Regions from separate parts of the Metasolibacillus sp. FSL K6-0083 genome, predicted to be linked through region 2. Evidence: predicted binding sites of a transcription regulator. Region 2 holds the regulator's gene; the other holds the start of a gene.
What was found. The regulator CtsR, encoded in region 2, represses protease genes until heat stress. The targets are predictions, from matches to a motif close to ATGGTCAATAAAGGTCAAACA.
Positions count from the first base shown of each region.

Region 1: the regulator CtsR is predicted to act here: its motif matches at 3,396-3,416, upstream of clpP (ATP-dependent Clp endopeptidase proteolytic subunit ClpP).

Region 1 is NZ_CP152046.1:3,459,285-3,470,650, reverse strand. Features, by position in the region: gene gap (type I glyceraldehyde-3-phosphate dehydrogenase) at 1-53, opposite strand, end outside; gene MHB51_RS16280 (sugar-binding domain-containing protein) at 98-1,105, opposite strand; gene MHB51_RS16275 (glutaredoxin family protein) at 1,347-1,583, opposite strand; gene MHB51_RS16270 (spore coat protein) at 1,673-2,290, shown strand; gene clpP (ATP-dependent Clp endopeptidase proteolytic subunit ClpP) at 2,718-3,308, opposite strand; tRNA gene MHB51_RS16260 (tRNA-Arg) at 3,536-3,610, shown strand; gene MHB51_RS16255 (GNAT family N-acetyltransferase) at 3,956-4,366, opposite strand; gene MHB51_RS16250 (HPr family phosphocarrier protein) at 4,391-4,648, opposite strand; gene whiA (DNA-binding protein WhiA) at 4,775-5,716, opposite strand; gene MHB51_RS16240 (YvcK family protein) at 5,758-6,735, opposite strand; gene rapZ (RNase adapter RapZ) at 6,740-7,621, opposite strand; gene MHB51_RS16230 (8-oxo-dGTP diphosphatase) at 7,646-8,110, opposite strand; gene trxB (thioredoxin-disulfide reductase) at 8,512-9,456, opposite strand; gene MHB51_RS16220 (tetratricopeptide repeat protein) at 9,535-11,055, opposite strand; gene hisIE (bifunctional phosphoribosyl-AMP cyclohydrolase/phosphoribosyl-ATP diphosphatase HisIE) at 11,206-11,366, opposite strand, start outside.
Region 2 is NZ_CP152046.1:2,654,187-2,665,552, reverse strand. Features, by position in the region: gene radA (DNA repair protein RadA) at 1-1,065, opposite strand, end outside; gene MHB51_RS12440 (methyl-accepting chemotaxis protein) at 1,306-2,130, opposite strand; gene MHB51_RS12435 (ATP-dependent Clp protease ATP-binding subunit) at 2,552-4,996, opposite strand; gene MHB51_RS12430 (protein arginine kinase) at 4,986-6,080, opposite strand; gene MHB51_RS12425 (UvrB/UvrC motif-containing protein) at 6,077-6,607, opposite strand; gene MHB51_RS12420 (CtsR family transcriptional regulator) at 6,621-7,088, opposite strand; gene MHB51_RS12415 (DUF4870 domain-containing protein) at 7,274-7,579, opposite strand; gene MHB51_RS12410 (acyltransferase) at 7,664-7,876, opposite strand; gene MHB51_RS12405 (globin-coupled sensor protein) at 8,065-9,384, shown strand; gene MHB51_RS12400 (acyl-CoA thioesterase) at 9,569-10,045, opposite strand; gene MHB51_RS12395 (DUF779 domain-containing protein) at 10,159-10,521, opposite strand; gene adh (aldehyde dehydrogenase) at 10,542-11,366, opposite strand, start outside.

The sequences.
Region 1 (11,366 bases), 810 kb from region 2:
AATACTTTGCGTCCAATACGTCCGAATCCATTAATTGCTAATTTTACTGCCATGTGAAATTCCTCCAAAAATTTATTTATAAGAGCTTATTTGCCCATTATAGATTTTCTAAAATTGCATTTGCTGCACTTTCATCGGTAATAAAAATTGTATTTTTTACTGCATTTTTAAAATATGCCTGTACCGATTTTGCCTTACTTGCTCCCGCTGCAATCGCGATAATTAAATCACTTTGCTGCACTTGTTCTAGCTGAATTCCGATTGTTCGAATATGGTGCACAATTTGCCCTTGTTCGTCGAAATAATAGCCAAATGCTTCACCAATCGCGCCTTTGTTCAGCAATAATTGTTTGTCTTGTTCTGTACTTTGCCTGCGGTCAGCCATTTCCATTGCATCACCTATGCCATGAATTACGATATTAATATTGTCGTAAAGTTCAATCATTTCCTTAACAATTGGTTCATCTTTCATAGCACTGTATGCTTGTTCGCTTAAATGCTCTGGTAAAAATAGCGTGCGATACGTTGCGTGACACCGCTCGGCAAATTGTGCAACGAGCGTGTTCGCTTGCATTGTCATTTCATCACCAATCCCACCTCGTGCAGCAATAAATTGTGCACTTTGCAAAGCTTTAGAAGGTTGTAGATATGGCCCAATCGAGCCAACTGAGCTACCTCCTGTCACCGCTATTTTGCAGTTCGGCTGTGCTTTTTGCATAACAAGTGTTGCAGCCTCTTTTCCTATTAAAGAATAAGTGCTCACATCTTGCTCAATATCACTTGGGACGATAATAACTTTGCTAATTTGAAGCGCAGTCTGAAGTTGTTGCTCTTTTTTGGAAATACCCATTAACTCATTAAACAATGTTTTTAATTGCTCTAAAGCGGTATACCCAAGTTCTGTGCAAACCATGCCTTTGACCTGAATTTGAATTAATTGCTGGTCATTTAAAATTTGCGTCTCTTTACGAACATCGCGTTCTGTAAGCTGTAAAATATCAGCTAAAGCTCTTCTTCCGATAGGGCTTTGTAATGCAATTGCCTGCAATAATCGAAAGCGCTTCGTCAGCAAATCATCCATTTCCGGCACCAATTTGCGCTGCATTTCATATAAAGAATTACCGTTCAACAACATCACCTTCCATAAAGTGAAGCCTCAATCAATTGTTGCTTAATATAAGTAGGTATATCTTCGGGTCATTTTTTGTCCCGCTAATAAAAAATCGTCCCACTTAGAGTAAAAAAAATTACCTTTCGACTATATTATATACACATCTATATTTTTTAGCAAATTATTTTGTCTAAAAATTTCGAATCAATTATAATAACGACTACTTGAAGCACCGTTACTCGTGCAGTGCTTCAAACAGTGTTACATAATCAAGCTGACCGTATTGAAGAATCTGCTCATCACAAGTAACAACTGGAATCATCAGCATATACTTCTCATGTAGTGCCTCGTTTTCTTCAATATTAATAACAGTGAGCTCAAATGCACAATCCTCTTGTACAAGCTTTAGTGTCAGCAAGCCTTCCTCACATAACTGACAATCAGGTCTTAAGTAAAAATTAACTGTTTTCATTTGCATCCCTCTTTCAATTCACTATGTATAAAATAACACAAGTTAGGCAACCTATAAAATGTACGACATTTCGATAGGAGGAAAAATTAATGACAGGTGATTTTCAACAGCAACAGCAGGAACAAGCAATGGGACCACTTTCGACAAATCATGGCGGACATGAATTATTTGATGTGCATGAAGTTTTAAGCGCAATGATTGGTGGTTTAAATCAATGCGTTTTGCTGCGTGACCATGTGCAAGACCCAGAGCTACTTTCTATTATGGACAAGCAATATGCTTTTATGCTCGATGAATATAATATTACTGTCGAAGCATACAAAACGGGGCACGACCCACAGCATCCTACACGCACATACAATATGCAAACAGGAAATGATTTCAAATATGGTATCACACCAGGTGAACCAAAAAAACCAATGCAAGCTGCTAACGAGCTAGACGATGCTATCATCGCTGGCTGCTTATTAAGCGTTCATAAAGTTGGTGCTACAGGCAAAACAAAGGCTGCACTCGAAACGTGTAACCCTGTGTTACGCCGTGTCCTACAGGATTCTGTACCAAACTGTATTGAAATGGCCTATGAAATATCTATTTATCAAAACAAAAAAGGCAATTATCAAGTGCCTCAATTGTCAGGCCCTGATATGCAAGCGATGCTTAATATGTATGGTCAAGGTCAAATGGCAAAAAACATGCCAAACTAAAAGAGCGTCCCACAAGCAGTGCTTTCGCCTGCTTGTGGGACGTTTTTTGGGGATGCTTTTAAAAGATATGCTTATGGAAATAAAGAAGACTATCTTTAATAGTGAGGGTAACAGTGTTTCTTCTAAGTGAAGATGGGCGAATTAGGATTTTTCGATAAAAAAGCAATAGTTCTTACATATACCATGAAAATTTGCTTTTCACCTTCACTCGAAAAAATCTGTGACATCTGCTGGAGACCTTATCATGATTCAGCAGGTATTTGAACACCTACTGAATCAGCATTCATCTTGCACCTGTGGAGGTGGGAGTTTCCTGCTGAATCGTGATAAAATCTTCTTGCGTTTCTCCCTGTGTGAACCCTTTGAAGAAACATTAACAAAAGCGTCCAAAACGCCGGCAATCGCACGGCTTTTTTGGACGCCTCTATTATTTCACTTGGTTGCGCTCAATAATTTCATCAATTAAGCCGTATGCTTTTGCTTGCTCAGCCGTCATGAAGTTATCGCGGTCTGTATCGCGAGAAATTGTTGCATAATCTTGACCTGTTTTCTCAGCCATAATTGTGTTTAATTTTTCACGTAAGTGTAAAATACGTTTTGCGGCAATTTCAATTTCAGTTGCTTGCCCTTGTGCACCGCCAAGTGGTTGGTGAATCATTACTTCTGCGTTTGGTAATGCCATACGTTTCCCTGGCTCACCAGCAGCTAATAAAAACGCCCCCATCGACGCAGCCATACCGATACAAATTGTTTGTACTTTCGGTTTAATGAAGTTCATTGTATCGTAAATAGCCATACCTGCTGTAATTGAACCACCAGGAGAGTTAATGTATAAAGAAATATCTTTATCTGGGTCTTCTGCCTCTAAAAATAATAACTGCGCTACAATTGAGTTTGCTACATTATCATCAATTGCACTGCCTAATAAAATAATACGGTCTTTTAGTAAGCGTGAATAAATATCGTAAGCTCGCTCACCACGGTTTGTTTGTTCAATAACTGTAGGAATTAAATTCATTGAAAAATCCTCCTTTATAAAAGGTAAATTCATATGCTCATTGTTGAAAAGCTAAGCTCCTTCAACTGTATTCTTATCATACACGCAATAGTCAAGAAAGGTCAAATATAAACTCCGAAAATTTATCTTGAAATATTCAGCTGTCGTTTGTATAATTGAAAAGTCGTTAATTTTTGCATATACGACGATTTTATCACCATTCAGAGCTTTGCACAATTTTTGCACTTGTCCTCGTGGTGTAATGGATAACACTGAAGATTCCGGTTCTTCCGCTGGGGGTTCGATTCCCTCCGAGGGCACCATTTTACTGTTTCAATATAATATTTTGTATAGCAAGACCTGATTTATGAGCCAATTAGTTTAGCAGCCTAATTGACTCATAAGAGGGAGTTGATGGATAAAGGCGATATCACACTGTACCGATTGAGCCTTATCCACCTCTCTTTAAACTACTTATGACAGACTTATTTAATTCATGACAACTATCATTTGAATATAAATTAGCGAGCAATAGAGGTTTATCGGTTTTATGAATAAAGAAAAGGGACGGGGCTGTCCGAAAAGTGCACATCTTTTCGGACAGCCCCATTCTTTCTCGCTAAAAAACGGTCAGTTGGCAAATGCAATCTGACCGCAATAATATTTCCTTATTTTTTTAAAAAGATTTCATAAAGATTTGCATTTGGGTAATAGAGTGACCCAAATTCCTCATAACCATTCTTTTTATAAAATGCAGGTCCTTGAAAATCAAAAGTTTCAAGACGAATGACCTCGCAACCAAAATCATATAAATCCGCTTCAATTGCTTTTAAAAGCACTGTCCCGATTCCTTTATGACGATAATTTTCATCAACCCACAATGTATCAATATAGCCAATTTTATAGTAGGAAGAATAACCAAATACACCACCGATTATTTTGCCATCGTCCTCCACTACATGCTTAAATGAAATGAACTCTTTTTCTTGTAATAGCGGCTTTTTCCGTAAATTATATTTCGTTAATTCCTCCTCAATAAATTGAACTTCTTCATTTGATGCTTCTCTACATTTATACATATTTTTTCTCCTACTTACAGTTGCTTAGTCTTCTTGCTCAATAAACTCCGTCAATGCGGCAACTGCTTTTTCTGCGTCTTCACCAGTAGCTATTAGGGTTACTTGTGTGCCTCTTGCAATTGCCAAACTCATAATTCCCATAATCGATTTGGCATTTACTTTTTTATTGTCCTTTTGTAAAAAGACATCAGATTTATAGCGATTTGCTTGCTGTACAAAAAGCGCTGCCTGCCTAGCCTGCAATCCTGATTTTAATTTGACTTCTACTTGATTTTCAGTCATTCCCTTTTCTCCCTTTCCATTACCGCTCATCTATTATTGTAACCTTATCTTATCGAATTGATAGGAAAAGAACAATGTATACGCATCGTATTTTGTATTCGTTTTCAAAATTTTTCTACTATTAGCTTAAATTTTTTCTCCGCGTCTAATTGCCTCTGCAATTTCATCGATTTTACGTAAACGATGGTTGACACCTGACTTACTTACAACACCGGTCGATACCATTTCGCCTAGCTCCTTCAATGTCACATCTTGATACTCTACACGTAGACGTGCAATTTCACGTAGCTTTTCAGGCAGTTGATCAAGCCCAATGGCATTATCAATATAACGTATATTTTCAACTTGGCGCAATGCAGCACCAATCGTTTTATTCAAATTCGCTGTTTCACAATTCACAATGCGATTTACACTGTTGCGCATATCCCTTAAAATTCGTACATCTTCAAATTTCAACATTGCTTGATGTGCGCCTACTAGGCTTAAGAAATCAGAAATTTTTTCTGCTTCTTTTAAATAAGTTACAAAGCCTTTTTTTCGCTCAATCGTTTTGGCATTTAGCTGGAACGTATTCATTAGCTCCGCCAATGCTTCACCATGCTCTTTATATAGCGAATAAATTTCCAAATGGTAGGAGGATGTTTCAGGGTTATTAACAGAACCCCCTGCTAAAAAAGCGCCACGCAAATACGCTCTCTTATGATTATTTTTTTGAACAAGTGATTCGGCAATTGTATGGTTAAATTGAAATTCATCCGAAATAATTTGCAAATCTGTTAACAATTCACGAGCACCTTCACGCACCCGGCAAATATACACATTATTTTTCTTTAAGCGCATTTTTTTACGAACAAGTAGCTCTACATTATATGGATAAAGCTTTTTAACAATCGTATAAAGTCTTCTGGCAATTGCAGCATTTTCTGTCTGGACATCTAAGCTAAGTTGGCGATTTGTAAATGATAATGAGCCATTCATTCGAATGAGTGCAGAAACTTCCGCCTTTAAGTTCATATCATCCGCCTCTATTTGTGTCAGCTCTTTTTTTGTTTCTGATGCAAACGACATCGATGTCTCCCCCTTTCTTTACAAGGAATAAAGTCCCGCTATTAGCATTTCTTTTTTCGCTGCTTTTGTTCGCTACATTCTTCTAGCCACTTTGCTACATTCAGTGCATGGTGACGTACAGTATTGTTTTTAATGAGCGCAATTTCCTTTTGAATTACTTCAATTCCCATTTTTTCGATACGTTCAATATCTACAGCAACCGGCTTAGCATTTTCAGTTTGATAGCTATCAATAACAGGTTGCGGCATTATAAAATCATTGACTAGCACCTTTTGAATAAATGGTGTTTTCATATGCGCATGAATGGCTTCAATATGGTCTGCTACACTATAGTTTAGCGTTTCACCTTTTTGTGTCATTAAATTGCAAATGTATATTTTCTCAGCTTTGGAACGAATAACAGCAGTCCCTAATTCTTCAACTAATAAATTGGGAATAATGCTCGTATATAGGCTACCTGGGCCAATTAAAATATAGTCTGCGCTATGTATCGCACGAATAGCTGCCGGTAAAGGAGCTACATCGCCCGGGGATAAAAAAACTCGCTTGATTGCTGATTGAGCTTGCGGTATACGCGACTCTCCCTCAATATAGGTTCCGTCAACTAGCTCCGCATGCAGCGTGACTTTTTTATTAGAGGCAGGTAATACTTTGCCATGTACATTCAGCACTTTGCTTATTTCAGCAATGGCGTGGCTAAAATCACCTGTAATATCCGTTAGTGCTGTAAGCATTAAATTTCCTAATGAATGACCACCTAAATCGTCCGAGTTCGAAAAGCGATATTGAAACATCTTCTCAACTAACGGCTCTACATCGGAGAGCGCAGCAATTACATTGCGTATATCGCCTGGCGGTGGAATATCGTAGTCATCACGAAGGCGTCCTGAAGACCCACCATCATCTGCCACAGTTACGATAGCTGTAATATCAAAGGGCTTCTTTTTTAAACCACGTATTACAGTGGAAAGCCCTGTTCCGCCACCGATGACTACGACTTTTTTATTGAGTTTTTCCATCCCATCAAGCCTTTCTACGTTTAATATCTCGGTGCGTCACAATTGTATGCTCCTTTTGACTAAGTAGCTTTCCAAAATATTCTGCTAATGTTACAGAGCGATGCTGACCACCTGTACAGCCAAATGCAATGACTAGCTGCGATTTACCTTCTTTTTTGTAGAGCGGAACCATGAATTGCAATAAATCCGTTAGCTTTACGATAAGTTGCTGTGTTTCTTCTGTCGCCAAAACATAGGAGGAAACCTCCGTTTGCAAACCTGTTTTTTGGCGGAGTTCTTCAACATAATAAGGATTTTTCAAAAATCGCACATCGAATACTAAGTCAGCATCAATCGGCATGCCATGTTTAAAGCCAAAGGACATGACATTTACTGAAAAAATTGGCTTATTAGAATGCGCAAATTTACTCGTAATAATCTCACGTAGCTCCCTTGGCTTTAGCATCGATGTATTAATAACTGTTTTTGCCTGACTTTTAATTTCCTCAAGTAATTGACGCTCTAATTTAATCCCATCTAAAAGTAGACCTGCTGGCGCCAAAGGATGTGAGCGTCGCGTTTCTTTATAGCGTCTTACGAGTGCCTCATCGTCGGCATCTAAGAATAAAATATTGCCCTGAATATCTTCCTGATTGGCTAGCTCATTCAGAACAGCCGATACTGATTCAAAAAACTGATACCCACGCAAATCCATTACAACAGCTATACGTGAAATTTTCCTCTCTGAATCACGCATTAATGCTAAAAATGTCGTCAAAAGTTCTGGTGGGATATTATCGACGCAATAAAAACCTAAATCTTCAAAGCTTTGCACCGCTACCGTCTTTCCAGCCCCAGACATCCCTGAAATAATTACTAGCTCCTGTGCATATGTTTGATTACTCATATCGACAGTTCTCCCTTCGCTTATTTACTCTTGTGAATTTTGTATTGTTTCACTTAATAGCTCAAATTGCTCTGTATACTCAAATGTCCCATATTGCATCCCTTTATTTGATGCAACAAACAACAAATTTGTTCGGTCTCCTTCAGCCATTGGTAAATGGTGCAATTGGTCAATATCGAACCAGCCAAGTATGCCTTCCCTCGTTTCCTCATAAGGTATACCTTCTATACCATGTGCGACAAAAGTGTAAAGCATCCACTCATTAACGATTTCTTGCTCCCGTTTAATCACCATCGTATAAACACCTTTTAAATGGACATTTTGCGGTGTTGCATTCGTTTCTTCTTGGAATTCACGAATAGCCGCTTCATAAATCGACTCACCACTTTCCATCTTGCCACCCGGCGCGACATACCAGCCACGTCTTGGCTTTTGCAGTAACAATACCTTCCCATCTTGTATTGCTAGTAAATTGGCAATTCTTTGCATACATTTCACCCCAAATCAATTGCAATTATTTTATCATTCACCTTTTACTTCATTATACATTATCAATTACACCTTAGCGTAATTGTATCCAGATTTTTTCAAGCTATATGGTGGAAGTTAACCTAAAACCGTCACGTCCTGTGACGACGGTTAACTGACCTGCATCATGCAGGCCTCCCTTCAAAATCTGTGACATTTGCTGAAAGAAGTTTAACAGGGCGCTTAGCTAACAACACGCCTAATAATTTTTTGTGAGTAGTAAAGATGAAAGCACAAAAAGAGGTTGCTTCTGCAAATAAGCAGAAACAACCTAAACAAAAATTTCAAAAAGGGAGATTCACTAATAACCTTAGTATACCCTTTTATTGTTGCAAGAAAGTTACAGCATTATTAAAGTTCAATTAAAGATTATGTTTTTCCTTTAATTCTTCAACAAAATGCTGCGCTGATTGTGCAGCGATACTACCGTCTCCTGTCGCTGTTACGATTTGACGTAGCATTTTATCACGCACATCTCCAGCCGCGAAAATACCTGGCACAGCTGTTTCCATTTTTTCATTCGTTACAACATAGCCTGCTTCATTTAAAATATTTAAGTGTGTAAATGGTGCAGTTAACGGAACCATACCGATATAAACGAATACACCATCTGTTTTTACATCCGTTTCAGTGCCATCTACCGTAGATGTTAATGTAACGCTACCTACTTTACCATTATCCTCATTAATTTCTTTTACGGTTGCATTCCAAATAAAATCTACCTTATCATTAGCAAATGCACGATCCTGTAGAATTTTTTGTGCGCGTAACTTATCACGGCGATGTACAATCGTTACTTTTTCTGCAAAGCGCGTTAAATAAACACCTTCTTCAACAGCAGAGTCTCCCCCACCAACAACGATTAAGTTCTTTTGTTTGAAGAATGCTCCGTCACATACTGCACAGTAGCTCACGCCACGTCCACCAAGCTCTTGCTCCCCCGGTACACCCATTTTTTTATATTCTGCACCCGTTGCAATAATAATAGAACGAGTTTTATATTCCTTCTTACCAGAAACAATCGTTTTATATTGTTCCCCGTCAGTAATTTCTGTAACATCCCCATAAGCATACTCTGCACCAAACTTTTTGGCATGCTCAAACATTTTTGTTGATAATTCTGGCCCTAAAATATGATCAAAACCTGGATAGTTTTCAACTTCCTCTGTGTTGGCCATTTGACCACCTGGAATACCGCGCTCAATCATTAACGTAGATAAGTTAGCACGAGATGCGTAAACCGCTGCTGTCATGCCCGCTGGCCCAGCACCAATAATGACTACATCATAAATTTTTTCCTCTGTCATCAAAAAATCCTCCTCAAAACTTGACTACTAGACTGCATTCATCGTATACAATTCAAAAGCTATATTCAAATAAAATGCCTATTCAAACTCAGTCGGTACAAATGCTAACAATTCATTAACATATTTCGTTAATGTCGCAACACTAATATTATAATTTTCGGCACAATTTTTTTTGGTAATATTGTCCCCCATTGCAGATTGCAGCATATAGTCTACTGCTGCGGCAATGGCGGCAGGATTTTTAAAGGAGTAGCTGGAGCGCAGTGCGAGCTCTCCAATTGAAAACCATAGTTGCAATGCTGAAGTTGCAGTAAAATTCAGCTTGCCGTATACCTCTATTAATTTTTCAGCTACTTCTAAAAAGCGAATAAAGCTTTTTTCAGATTCTGTTGTCATTTGAAAATCATGCCCAAGCGAGTATGCTAAAGTCAGCTTTTCTATTTCATTGTACTTTTCAATATCAATCCATTTTGGGTGCGCAATAATTTCTTGCTTATGTGGCGAATGCTTTAATATAAAAAGCCCAAAAAGGCGGTCTGCTGGATACTTACTATTAATTTTCTCAATAATTAACTCGCGGTTTTTTTCTAATGATTGCTCCTCATCCGCTAATGAGCTCATATGCCATGGCTCAAGCCCTTCCTTTGCAGGATCTAAAACGAGCAAGGATTGCCAAGCAGCTTTCGCTATTTCCTCTTGCTGTGAGAAATAAGCGGATTGTGCTAGCCAATAATAAAAGCCGGGGTCGCCCTCATAGCCTCTTTTATGCATAGAGCGAAGCCATTTATAGGCTGTCTCATACTCACCAATTAAAGCTAAAGTAGCGCCTAGCTTATAACGATTTTCCCAATCATAGGGCTGAATTTTTTTGAGCAATGCTGTTAGCTTTTCAAGCTCAGCTTCAGCTCTTTCATAATAGGCAAAAACAGCCAAATTACATAGAGCGTGTAGATTGCCATGATTTTCACGTAGCACTTGGTTTAATAACGCGTGTGCTTGCTCTGCTTCCCCTACATAAAAATAGGCGAGTGAGAGGTTATTATAAGCCGGCCATGCGTCAGGAAATTTTTCTATGAGCTGCTCTAGCACTTCAATCGCTTTTGGAAATGCACCTTGCTCCATAAAACGTCGAGCTTTTTCCTGCCCAATTAATTTTTCTGCCTCTTGCTCATCAACATCTTCTGTGAGATTTTGCTCAAACTCCACAAAATCCAAAATTTCATATGCATCAAGCGCATACATACCTTCTGGCTCCTGCTCTAGGTATTGCTCTGCATATTTTTTAGCATCATGTATCAAGCCTAAACAGCCTGAAACATCTGCTAATAAAAAAAGGATTTCCGCATTGCTTGGTTCTAAGCTATGTGCTGTATGAATCAATTCGTAAGCATGCTCGTAATTTTGAGCCTCTATTTCTAATAAACCATATTGAGTTAAAACGCGTATATCGTCTGGGCTCAATTCCTCTGCGCGCTTTAAATATTTATATGCTTTTTCAATTTGGTCCCTTTCCAGTGCCTTTATTGCTTTTTCATAATAATAATCACCTGTTGGCACAAAGGAGACGATATTTTCTTTTTTTTGTTCTTTATTTTCCAACAATATTTCCTCCGAAACAAGAAAAATAAGGAACGTAAATTACGTTCCTCATATAATATCTATTATTATAGCACAAACAATTTAATAGTCATTGATTTATCCATATCTGCACATAATTTTTGTTTTAGAAGGAAAATTTACAGCATAAGCTTATTGCTTCTTTTGATGCCTTTCCTCTAGCACCTTTAACACCTCATATATATCTACCTTCTGCTCCTGTAATAAAACGAGTAAGTGGTAAATTAAATCAGCAGCTTCCCACTTTACCTCTGCAGCATCGCGGTTTTTAGCAGCAATAACCACTTCCATCG
Region 2 (11,366 bases):
ATAAGCATCTTGTGCCTGCAACATCATACCCATGCGTTTTTCTAGTACTGCCATTAATAGCTGCACACGGTTTTGATCTACGCCCGTTGCCATTCGTTTTGGGTAATTAAAGCTTGTAGGTGTGACAAGTGATTGAATTTCCACTAAAATAGGGCGCGTCCCTTCCATCGATGCAACGATAGTCGAGCCCGCTACACCCTGTGAACGCTCCTGTAAAAATAATTCAGATGGATTTAATACTTCCTTTAGACCACCGTGCAACATTTCAAAAATAGCAATCTCATTGGTCGAGCCAAAGCGGTTTTTTTGGCTACGCAAAATACGGTGATTATGATGGCGCTCTCCTTCAAAATAAAGCACCGTATCCACCATATGCTCTAAAAGGCGGGGACCAGCAATTTGCCCCTCCTTCGTCACATGCCCCACAAGAAAAATCGCAATATTTTTCGTTTTCGCAATGCGCATTAGCTCCGCTGTACACTCACGCACTTGCGAAACACTTCCCGGCGCACTCGTCACCTCTGGATGGTGCACTGTTTGAATCGAATCGACAATGACAAACTTCGGTTGCACCTCTTCGATTGTTTGATGCAAAAACTCTAAATTCGTTTCAGAATATATATATAGCTCCTGTGACTTTACCCCTAAACGCTCTGCGCGCAGCTTTGTCTGGCGAATCGATTCCTCCCCAGAAATATAAAGCACCCGCTGCCCACGATTGGAAAGTAGCGCGGACACCTGAAGCAATAAAGTCGACTTTCCAATGCCTGGGTCTCCCCCAATTAACACAAGCGAGCCAGCAACAATACCGCCCCCCAGCACACGGTTCAATTCCGTCATCTCGGTAACAATGCGTGCTTCCTCCACCGTTTCCACAGTCATTATCGGCACAGCCTTTTGCGTTGTTGCACTAGAATGCTGGAAGGCTCCGCGAGGTCCCTTGACAATAACCTCCACTTCCTCCACCATTGTGTTCCACTGCCCACAGCCCGGACAGCGCCCCATCCACTTCGCCGATTCGTAGCCACATGCATTACATATAAATTTTGTCTTCTTTTTTGCCATGATACCTCCGATGTTTTTAGCTTTATTATAGCAAAGTAATAAAATACTGCCTATTCACGCAAGCCTCCCTCCAAAGTCTGTGACACCCGCCGCAAGTCTGGTCAACACGATGTTGGTCACTTAGTCGTGCCAGTAAGATGCGATAGCCTTAGACCAAGTTCCTTTTTATCAGCTTGTGTCCAGTCACCTAATAGAAGTTAAAAAGACAGCAGCTTTATCGCAAGCTACCGTCCAATTTCGTTATTTTCTAATATGAAAATGTTTTACTTGCTCCACTGCCTCTAATAATTTACGTGTGACGATTTCAGATTCGTCAATATGGTTTGTTAATACACGATTCGTGTCATCAAATAGAGATGTTGTCATTTTGAATTTATCCATTACATCTTCATTTGAGGTTTTTTGCTCTTTCATATAGCCTAATAGTTCATCAATGCCTGTTTGGACATTCGTAATCATATGCAGTAAACTTTCAATTTGCGCAGATGTTGCTGCACTCTTTTCGATGCCATTCGTCACTAGCTGCATATTATTTTTATTGTCTTCATAGGCTTGGGCAATTTGCTCTTCGATTTTCTTTGTTAAGTTTGCGATGTCTTCGGTGCTTGTTTTCGTGTTTTCTGCTAATTTCCTTACTTCCTCGGCAACGACAGAAAAGCCTTTTCCATGTTCCCCGGCTCTCGCAGCCTCAATTGAAGCATTTAGAGCGAGCAGGTTCGTCTGATTTGAAATCTCTCCAATCACATTAACAATTTCCGCAATTTGCTTAGAACGCTCACTTAAATCGCTCATGCTTGAAGAGGTTTTTTGCGATTGCTCACCTAATAAATCAATTAGCTGCTCCACTTCATGTACTGCCTGCTTACTCTCAACTGACAATGTCGCCATTTGGTCAGAGGCGGAAATTAAAATATTCCCTTTACTCAATGCATTTTCTGCAATATGGTTTGATTTGATTGTACTATTTTCAACTTTATTAAACTCATCTAATATTTCTCCAACCATTTCACCTAGTACAACATGCTGATTGTTTACTTTATCATGTTGTTCAATTGTCGAAATCATTTCCTTTTTTCTAAAGTTTAATAAACCATTTTGTCATCGACTACACTTTCCGAACAGGTCTAAAGTCACAATTCGCACACAATCATTGGAAATGCGAACGCAAAAAACTTAGCATTGCGAAAAAGCACGAGAAATCAAGGTGATTTCTCGTGCTTCTATCAATTACGCCTCAGCGCAATTGTGTCCAGATTTTTTATGCTATTTAACGGAAGTTAACCTAAAACCTTCACGTCCTGTGACATCCGCCAGAGGCTTTAGCCCAACACGATGTTGGTCACTCAGTCGTTATCTTAGGATGCAATGTTCTTAGACTGAGTCCCTATGATTCAGCGAGTGTTTGCGCACTAGCTAAAATCAGTCTAATGCTTGCATTCATCTCACCAATTACAGTGGTGGGAGATTTCCGCTGAAAGACGTTAAATTAAGCCTCCACAGCATTTTCCTTGGCACGTACAACGAACTCATCATTGACATAATCGAAAACAATTTTGCCGCCTGTCAATACTGTGCCTTTTAATAGCTCTTCGGATAGGCGATCTTCCACATGTTTTTGCAGTGCGCGACGTAATGGTCGGGCACCATATTGTGGGTCGTAGCCTTCCTCTGCGATTTTTGCAAGCGCAGCGTCTGTCAGCTCTAGTTCGATGTTTTGCTCTTGTAGACGCTTCGTTAAAGATGCTGCCATTAATGAAATGATTTCTGTTAAGTGTTCTTTTTCTAATGAATGGAATACAATCATTTCGTCAATACGATTTAAGAACTCTGGACGGAATGCTTTTTTCAGCTCATCCAGCATTGTGCCCTTCATATCTTTATGTCTAGACGCTGAGTTGCCAACACTGAAGCCTAGATTTTTTTGGAATTTCAACGCATCCGCACCTACGTTTGATGTCATAATGACAACTGTGTTGCGGAAGTCAACGAGACGTCCTTTCGAATCCGTTAAACGACCATCTTCCAACACTTGTAATAAAATATTGAATACATCTGGATGTGCCTTCTCAATTTCATCAAGTAGCACGACAGAATATGGTTTACGACGCACTTTCTCCGTAAGCTGACCGCCTTCATCGAAGCCTACATAGCCTGGAGGTGCACCAACTAAACGAGATGTCGCATGTTTCTCCATATACTCAGACATATCAATGCGAATCATCGCATCCTCATCTCCAAACATTACTTCTGCTAATGCGCGGGCAAGCTCTGTTTTACCTACCCCTGTAGGGCCGAGGAAAATAAATGAGCCGATTGGACGCTTCGGATCTTTTAAGCCTGCACGTGCGCGACGAATGGCACGTGAAATAGCTTCAACTGCTTCTCCTTGACCAACCACTCGCTTATGCAGCTCTTCCTCTAAATTTAACAGCTTTGCAGACTCCTCCTGCGCAATTTTATTTACAGGAATTCCTGTCCACATTGACACAACTTCAGCTATATCTTCCACCGTTACTTGAGATTCCGCCTTACCTTGAGATTCCTTCCATTCCTTCGTTGTTTGCTCTAATTCCTCTTTTAACTTTTGCTCAGAGTCGCGTAAAGCAGCAGCCTTTTCAAACTCTTGGCTTGATACAGCAGCATTTTTCTCAGAGCGTACGCTTTCTAAACGTTCCTCTAACTCCTTTAAGTTTGGCGGTACGATAAATGAGCGTAAACGCACCTTTGAGCCTGCCTCGTCGATTAAGTCAATTGCTTTATCAGGTAGGAAGCGGTCTGAAATATAGCGGTCCGATAATTTCGCTGCCGCATCCACTGCCTCATCTGTAATTTTCACTCGGTGATGCGCCTCATAACGGTCACGTAAGCCGTAAATAATTTGAATCGTTTCATCAACAGACGGTTCATCAACTTGAATCGGCTGGAAGCGTCGCTCTAAAGCAGCATCTTTTTCAATGTATTTACGATACTCATCTAATGTTGTCGCACCAATACATTGTAATTCGCCGCGCGCTAAAGATGGTTTTAAAATATTCGAAGCATCGATTGCACCTTCTGCTCCACCTGCACCAATTAATGTATGCAATTCATCAATGAATAAAATAATATTGCCTGCTTGGCGAATTTCATCCATTACTTTTTTCAAGCGATCCTCAAATTCACCACGGTATTTTGTGCCTGCCACGACAGTTCCCATATCAAGTGTCATAACGCGTTTATCGCGTAAAGTTTCCGGTACTTCGTTGTTAACGATTTGCTGTGCTAAACCTTCTGCAATCGCCGTCTTACCTACACCTGGTTCACCGATTAGCACTGGGTTATTTTTTGTACGTCGTGATAATACTTCAACGACACGTGTAATTTCTTTCGAACGACCGATAACTGGGTCTAATGAGCCTTCACGTGCAATGGCAGTTAAATCGCGTGCTAAGCCGTCTAAAGTTGGTGTGCTCGCAGTCGGGCTTGCCGCACCGCCTCCAGCCTGATTTGCATCGTTATTGCCCAGTAATAGTAGCACTTGTTGACGCGCTTTATTTAAGCTCACATCCGCATTAGCTAAGACGCGTGCGGCTACTCCTTCCCCTTCTCGAATCAACGCTAATAAAATATGCTCTGTGCCAATATAGGAATGACCTAATTTACGTGATTCATCAACAGATAATTCAATTACCTTTTTAGCTCGTGGCGTATAGCTCACTGTTAAGCCTACTTTTTCAGTTCCCTTCCCTACTAGCTCTTCAATACCTGCTTCAATCGTTTGAGGGCTAACACCAATTGCTTCTAGCGCTTTTGCTGCGATGCCACCGCCTTCACGTACGAGACCAAGTAAAATATGCTCTGTGCCAATCGCATCATGATTTAAACGAATAGCTTCTTCCTGTGCTAGTTGTAAAACCTTTTGTGCACGTTGCGTAAATCGATTAAACATCATATGTTTCCTCTCCTTTTTCTCCTGTAGTTAAACTATCTTTACCCAATTTCCTCTGAATATATTGCGCTCGATATATATCACGGTCTACCGCATCGAGCATTGTACCTGCATATTGTTGAACAAAGCCTGGTTGAATTAGCATCACACATTCATTTAAGCTGTTTGGTGAGATTCCTTCAATTAACTTCAAGTCAACACCTAATCGCACACTTGATAGGCAGGATGCCGCCTCTTCACTCGTTAATACACGAGCATAGCGTAGCGTTCCTAATGCACGATTAACGCGGTCATCCAATGTCACTCGCGCTCGCTCAAGTAATTTTTGACGAGCAGCGCGCTCTTTCCCGATAATTTGTTCAACAACCTTTTGCAGCTCCTCTAAAATTTCACGCTCTGACTTACCAAGCGTTACTTGGTTAGATATTTGATAAATATTACCCAAATTTTCGCTGCCCTCTCCATATATACCACGCACAACCATCCCTATACGTGTCATCATTTGGATGAGGACATTCATTTGCTTAGACATTGTTAATGCTGGTAAATGCATCATAATGGATGCCCGTAAACCTGTACCTACATTTGTTGGACAACTCGTTAAATAACCAAACTGCTCATCATATGCATAGCTCACTTGCTTACCTAAGCGATTATCTAGCTTACTCGCCTGTTCATACGTCTCCATCAACTGCAAGCCCGGGCTCAAAACTTGAATGCGTAAGTGGTCCTCCTCGTTAACCATTACACTTGTCGATTCATCTAATGATAAAAGGACCGCCCCTGATTCTTTATGCTTTGCTAAATAAGGGCTAATTAAATGCTTTTCTACTAACAATTGACGCTCTAATTGTGATAAGTCTGCCATTCGAAAATAAGAAAAATTTAATTGCTCTTGTGGTGTGAGCAATGCCTTCATAAGCTTTTCCTGTACGTCATTTGCCTCTTGCTGTGAAAAGCTAAGCGGAAAGCGTGTATTGGCGATATTTCTAGCAAGTCGAATACGAGTCGTCATGACAATATCTGAATGCTCACCATATTCGGCGATGCACTTAGGCGCATGTTTTAAAAAATGCTCGATATTCATACGTCTACACCTCCAGCATCAAGCTTTTGCTGAATTAATTTTATTTCGTCACGCATTTTAGCAGCGTCCTCAAAGCGCTCTTCCTCAATTGCTCGCTGCATTTGCTGACGGATGCCCTCTACTTTTTGCTTGAGCTGCTCCATACTAATGACTACTGATTTCCCTGTATGTGATGTACCTGCCTGTAAACGGCTAAGCACGGGGGGCAATTGCTCCCGGAATGTGTCATAGCACTCAGCGCAGCCAAACTTCCCTTGCTTTAAAAATTGGCGATATGTGAAGCCGCATGACGGACATGTGCTTGGTGTGGTCTTTTTTTCCTCTGCTTGCGTGCTTTTCCACATCGGTACACCAAACCAATTTGAAATAAGCTGATGCAGACTGACAGGTTCCTCCTGTATATCTGTCTGGAACGGATGGAATTTGGATGCACAATGCTCGCAATAATGCTTTGCGACCGCTTGCCCATTTTGTACTTTTGTCACCGTGACAGTTGCGTGTCTCTGTTTACAATGTTCACAAATCATGCTAATCACCTACCTATTTATTATCGTATTTCAACGTAATAAGCATCGCCTTTACTATATATGCACGAACTTGGTCACGTAGTGGTAACGGCAATGCTAATGTGGAACGGTCGACTGCTGCTAATATCAACTTGGCTTCTCGTTTCGTAATAATTTCTTCGTCTATTAAACGATATACCATATGCTCAACTGCCTGTTGCGTTACCGCTTCTCCAGCCTGCTCCATCATATTGTCAATAAGTGCTGCTTTAGAGTGAATCTCAACACGTAAAATACGAATATAGCCCCCGCCGCCACGCTTACTTTCTACTAAATAACCTCGTTCCGCTGTAAACCTTGTATTAATAACGTAATTGATTTGAGACGGAACGCATTGAAATTTATCTGCAAGCTCACTGCGTTTTATTTCAATATGCTCTTGCCCACTTAATTCGAGAACTTGTTTTAAATAACCTTCAATAATATCAGATATATTCCGCACGATTGTCTCTCACCTCAATTCCATAACTGACTTTGACTATCTTTGACTTAATTATAAAAACAGCGAAATCGAAATGCAATTAAAAGACCTTACAATGTAAAAATTCAATTAAGAAGGACAAAATTAGCACAAAAAAAGCAAAACCTCTACATTCGAAGTTTTGCCATTTTTTATACTTTTAAAACTTATACCCAGCGTCCGACAATTGGATACTCCCATGTTGTTTCGTTGACCGCTTTGATAATACCGATAATCGGCACCACAAATAGCATTATAGAGAAGATAATTAAGAATGGAATACCAATTAATATCCAAGATAAAAATGCAGAAATTGTAATAAGCACCCACATCACACCTTGGAATAATAATGCCTGTATCGATAAACGCTTCACTTCACTATCTGTACTAATTAAGAAAAATAAAATAGGTACTAACACAGGTGCAAAAAATGCACTTGCATGAATAATTACTTTTGACCATTTGTCTTCCATAATGTATCAACCTCTCATTTTAAAAAGTTTGTACTTTATATACGGTAGAACATCATTGAAAGTTTCATTTTTTTAAGTTCCTAATTAATAAGGTCCTGTATCATCTGGATTATCTCCAGCCTGCGGGAAAAGGAAATAGGAAATAACAGCCGCGAAAAAGACAGCTCCTACAATAATCAAAAATTTGTGCAATGAAGGCACATCTTCAAATCTATTAAATAGCATCATTGTGGATGAAACTCCGACAACAGCTGTAAGTGGAACGACATACTTTAAACGTCCCTTATGAAATTTCATTGTTCGTTACTCCTTCATTAGTTGATACATTTAATTTTACCTTGTAGCTTCTAAAAAAACAAATCGAATCACGTATATACTTCCGATAAGAGATTGCAAAACTCGTATTTAAAATAGTACAATAGGAACGTTATGTTTTTTATTTTTTAAGATAGAGGAACTACATAAATTATGGGATGGAGAAAATAATGGCGAATTGGTTTACAAAAAAGACTACGGAACAATCAACTTTTTTCGAAACAGCAAAGTATATACAACAAGTTCAACTAGATGTTAATAATTACCCTGATTTAGCGAAACAACTACAATTGCTTAAATTGACAACAGAGGACTTAGCTATTTTGAAGCAGCTTCAACCATTTGCCAAAGATTTAGTCCCTATAATGGTCGAGCAATTTTATGGAGCAATTAGCTTACAATCCAATTTAGTAGCAATCATTCAAGAAAATTCGCATATCGACCGCCTAAAAGGCACATTAACTAAGCATTTAAACGATATTTTCGATAGTAAAATTAACACAGCCTATATAGAAGAGCGCAAAGTTATTGCACATGTACATGTGCGAATTGGCTTGAAATCGAAATGGTATATAGCATCCTTCCAATCATTAATGTCAACATTTATCGAATTTATTAATGATTTAGGCTTATCAAAAAGGGAGTGTATTAGAGCTATTAATGCCTTCTCTAAAGTAATTAACTTTGAGCAGCAGCTTGTTATTGAAGCTTATGAAAACGAAGAGGAGCGCATCCGTCTAGAGCTCGAGGCATCTAAGCACGCATTGATTAATACACTGCAAGACACTTCGCGTGAACTAAGTTATACGAGTGAGGAAACATCTGCGTCACTCCAAACAATTTCTCATCAAGCAGGTGGCATTAGCTCTGCTACTGAGCAAGGCCTAGCTTTTGTTGCAGAAACAGAAGAGAAATCAAATTTAGGAAGAAGTCACCTAGAAACGCAAACACGTTTAATGGATACTATTTTAACAGGGGTAGAAACTTTAGAAGCCTCCATGGCTGCCCTACGTACATCTTCACAAAAGATTTCAGAAATTGTCGGTCTTGTGACAGGTATAGCAGACCAAACAAACCTGCTGGCATTAAACGCTTCCATTGAGGCTGCACGTGCAGGTGAACACGGGAAAGGCTTTGCGGTTGTGGCAGACGAGGTCAGAAAGCTGGCGGAAGAAACAAAAACAGCTGTCCAAAATGTAGCACACTTAATTAAAGAAACAGAAAACAACATTTTAAGCATGGCTAATTCTGTACAAGATGTAGACTCACAAGTGCAGCAAACTGTCGAAACACAGCAAAACCTTGCCGCATCATTTACTTCAATTACTGAGGCCGTATCTGGTATTAAACAGCAGTATATGAATACTACAGATGATATTCGCACAATTTCAAACTTAATTGCAGAGTTAACACAAGCGTCTACAATCGTTGCTACATCCTCCGATGAATTATTGCAAATCGTGACGCAAATTAATAAGTTAGAAGATTGATTGGGAGCGTCCAAAAATCCGTGCGGTTGCCGGCGTTTTGGACGCTTTCGTTGTTGTTTTAGCAAAACATTTGTTCATCAATATAGAGAGAGAGCTTTCTTTGGAAATAAAAAAACACTAAGTTTAGCGGTACTTCCTCTAAACGAGAAGAAAAAATGGAAATTTCCTTTTCCAACAGCTTGCTTTAATATTGCAGTGCACGTTTTGCTTTGCGGTATTCCCTACGTTTCGGTGCAGTTTCAAACAAGCGTTTTTCCGTTTCTGTCTCCGGATAAACGGCAGGCACCTCCCTCGGTTTCCCTTCAGCATCAATGGCTACCATTGTTACGAAGGATTCCGTCGTTAAACGCTCCTCACGTGTTTTTAAATTACGAGTTACAACGCGCACATAAATTTCCATCGATGTACGTCCTGTCGATGTCACCAAACCTTCTAACTCTAATACATCCCCTACATAGGCAGGCGAAACAAAATCAACCGAATCGATAGAGGCTGTGACAACTTCCCCCTTAGCATGTGTCATCGCTGCAATTGCAGCAATTTCATCAATATAAGCCAATACACGTCCCCCAAAAATTGAGCCATGATGGTTCGTATCTGGTGGAAGCACAAGACGTGCTTGAATTGTACGCGAATAGCTCATTGGTACTGCATTTCCCATGTACAACCTCTCCTTCAAGAGCAATCTTCTTTTTATGTTACATCCCAACACGTGGAAATTCAAATGTTTTGCGATAATAAAGACCGATTCGAAAACTCGAATCGGTCTTTATATTAATGCCCTATATTCAATTGTTGCTGCTCATCCTGTGTAAAAATACGCGACCTTGTCAGGAAGCGCTTACCTTCCACACCTTCCAATGAAAACATGCCGCCCCTCCCATCGACTACATCGATAATGAGCTGTGTATGCTTCCAATAATCATATTGATTTTTATGAATATAAAACGGCGCGCTACCAATCTCGCCAAGTAATATATCTTGGTCCCCCAGTAACAAATCCCCTTGCGGATAGCACATCGGGGAAGAGCCATCACAGCAGCCTCCAGATTGGTGGAACATGACAGGTCCATGGCGGTCGACTAATAAATTGATTAAATCGAGTGCTGCATCTGTCGCGATTACACGCTCAACCATTTTTTAGCACCTCCCCTAAATTAGAAGAAACCTGCACGATTTGGATCATAGCTTACTAATAAATTTTTCGTTTGCTGATAGTGACTCAACATCATTTTATGTGTTTCTCGTCCGATACCAGACATCTTATAACCACCGAATGCCGCATGTGCAGGGTATTGGTGGTAGCAGTTTGTCCAAACACGACCAGCCTGTATACCACGTCCGAAGCGATAAGCTGTATTCATATCACGCGTCCAAATACCTGAGCCTAAACCATATAATGTATCATTCGCAATTTCAAGCGCTTCTTCTTTTGTTTTGAATGTCGTTACGGCGACAACAGGTCCAAAAATCTCTTCTTGGAAAATGCGCATTTTATTATCGCCTTTGAAAACAGTCGGCTTAATATAGTATCCATCTGCAAAATCAGCATCCAATTGGTTACGTTCACCACCAATTAGACACTCTGCACCCTCCTGCTTACCGATATCTAAGTAAGAAAGGATTTTTTCCATTTGCTCTGTAGAAGCTTGTGCTCCCATCATCGTATTTGGATCAAGCGGATTACCAGTTTTAATCGCCTCTACTCTCTTCAGCACCCGCTCCATAAACTGGTCATAAATTGATTCTTGAATAAGTGCGCGCGAAGGACATGTACATACTTCCCCCTGATTTAAGGCAAACATTACAAAGCCTTCTACCGCTTTATCTAAAAACTCATCATCATGCGCCATAACATCCTCAAAGAAAATATTCGGTGATTTACCACCTAGCTCAAGCGTTACAGGAATAATATTTTGTGATGCATACTGCATAATTAAGCGTCCTGTTGTCGTTTCACCTGTAAAGGCGATTTTCCCTAT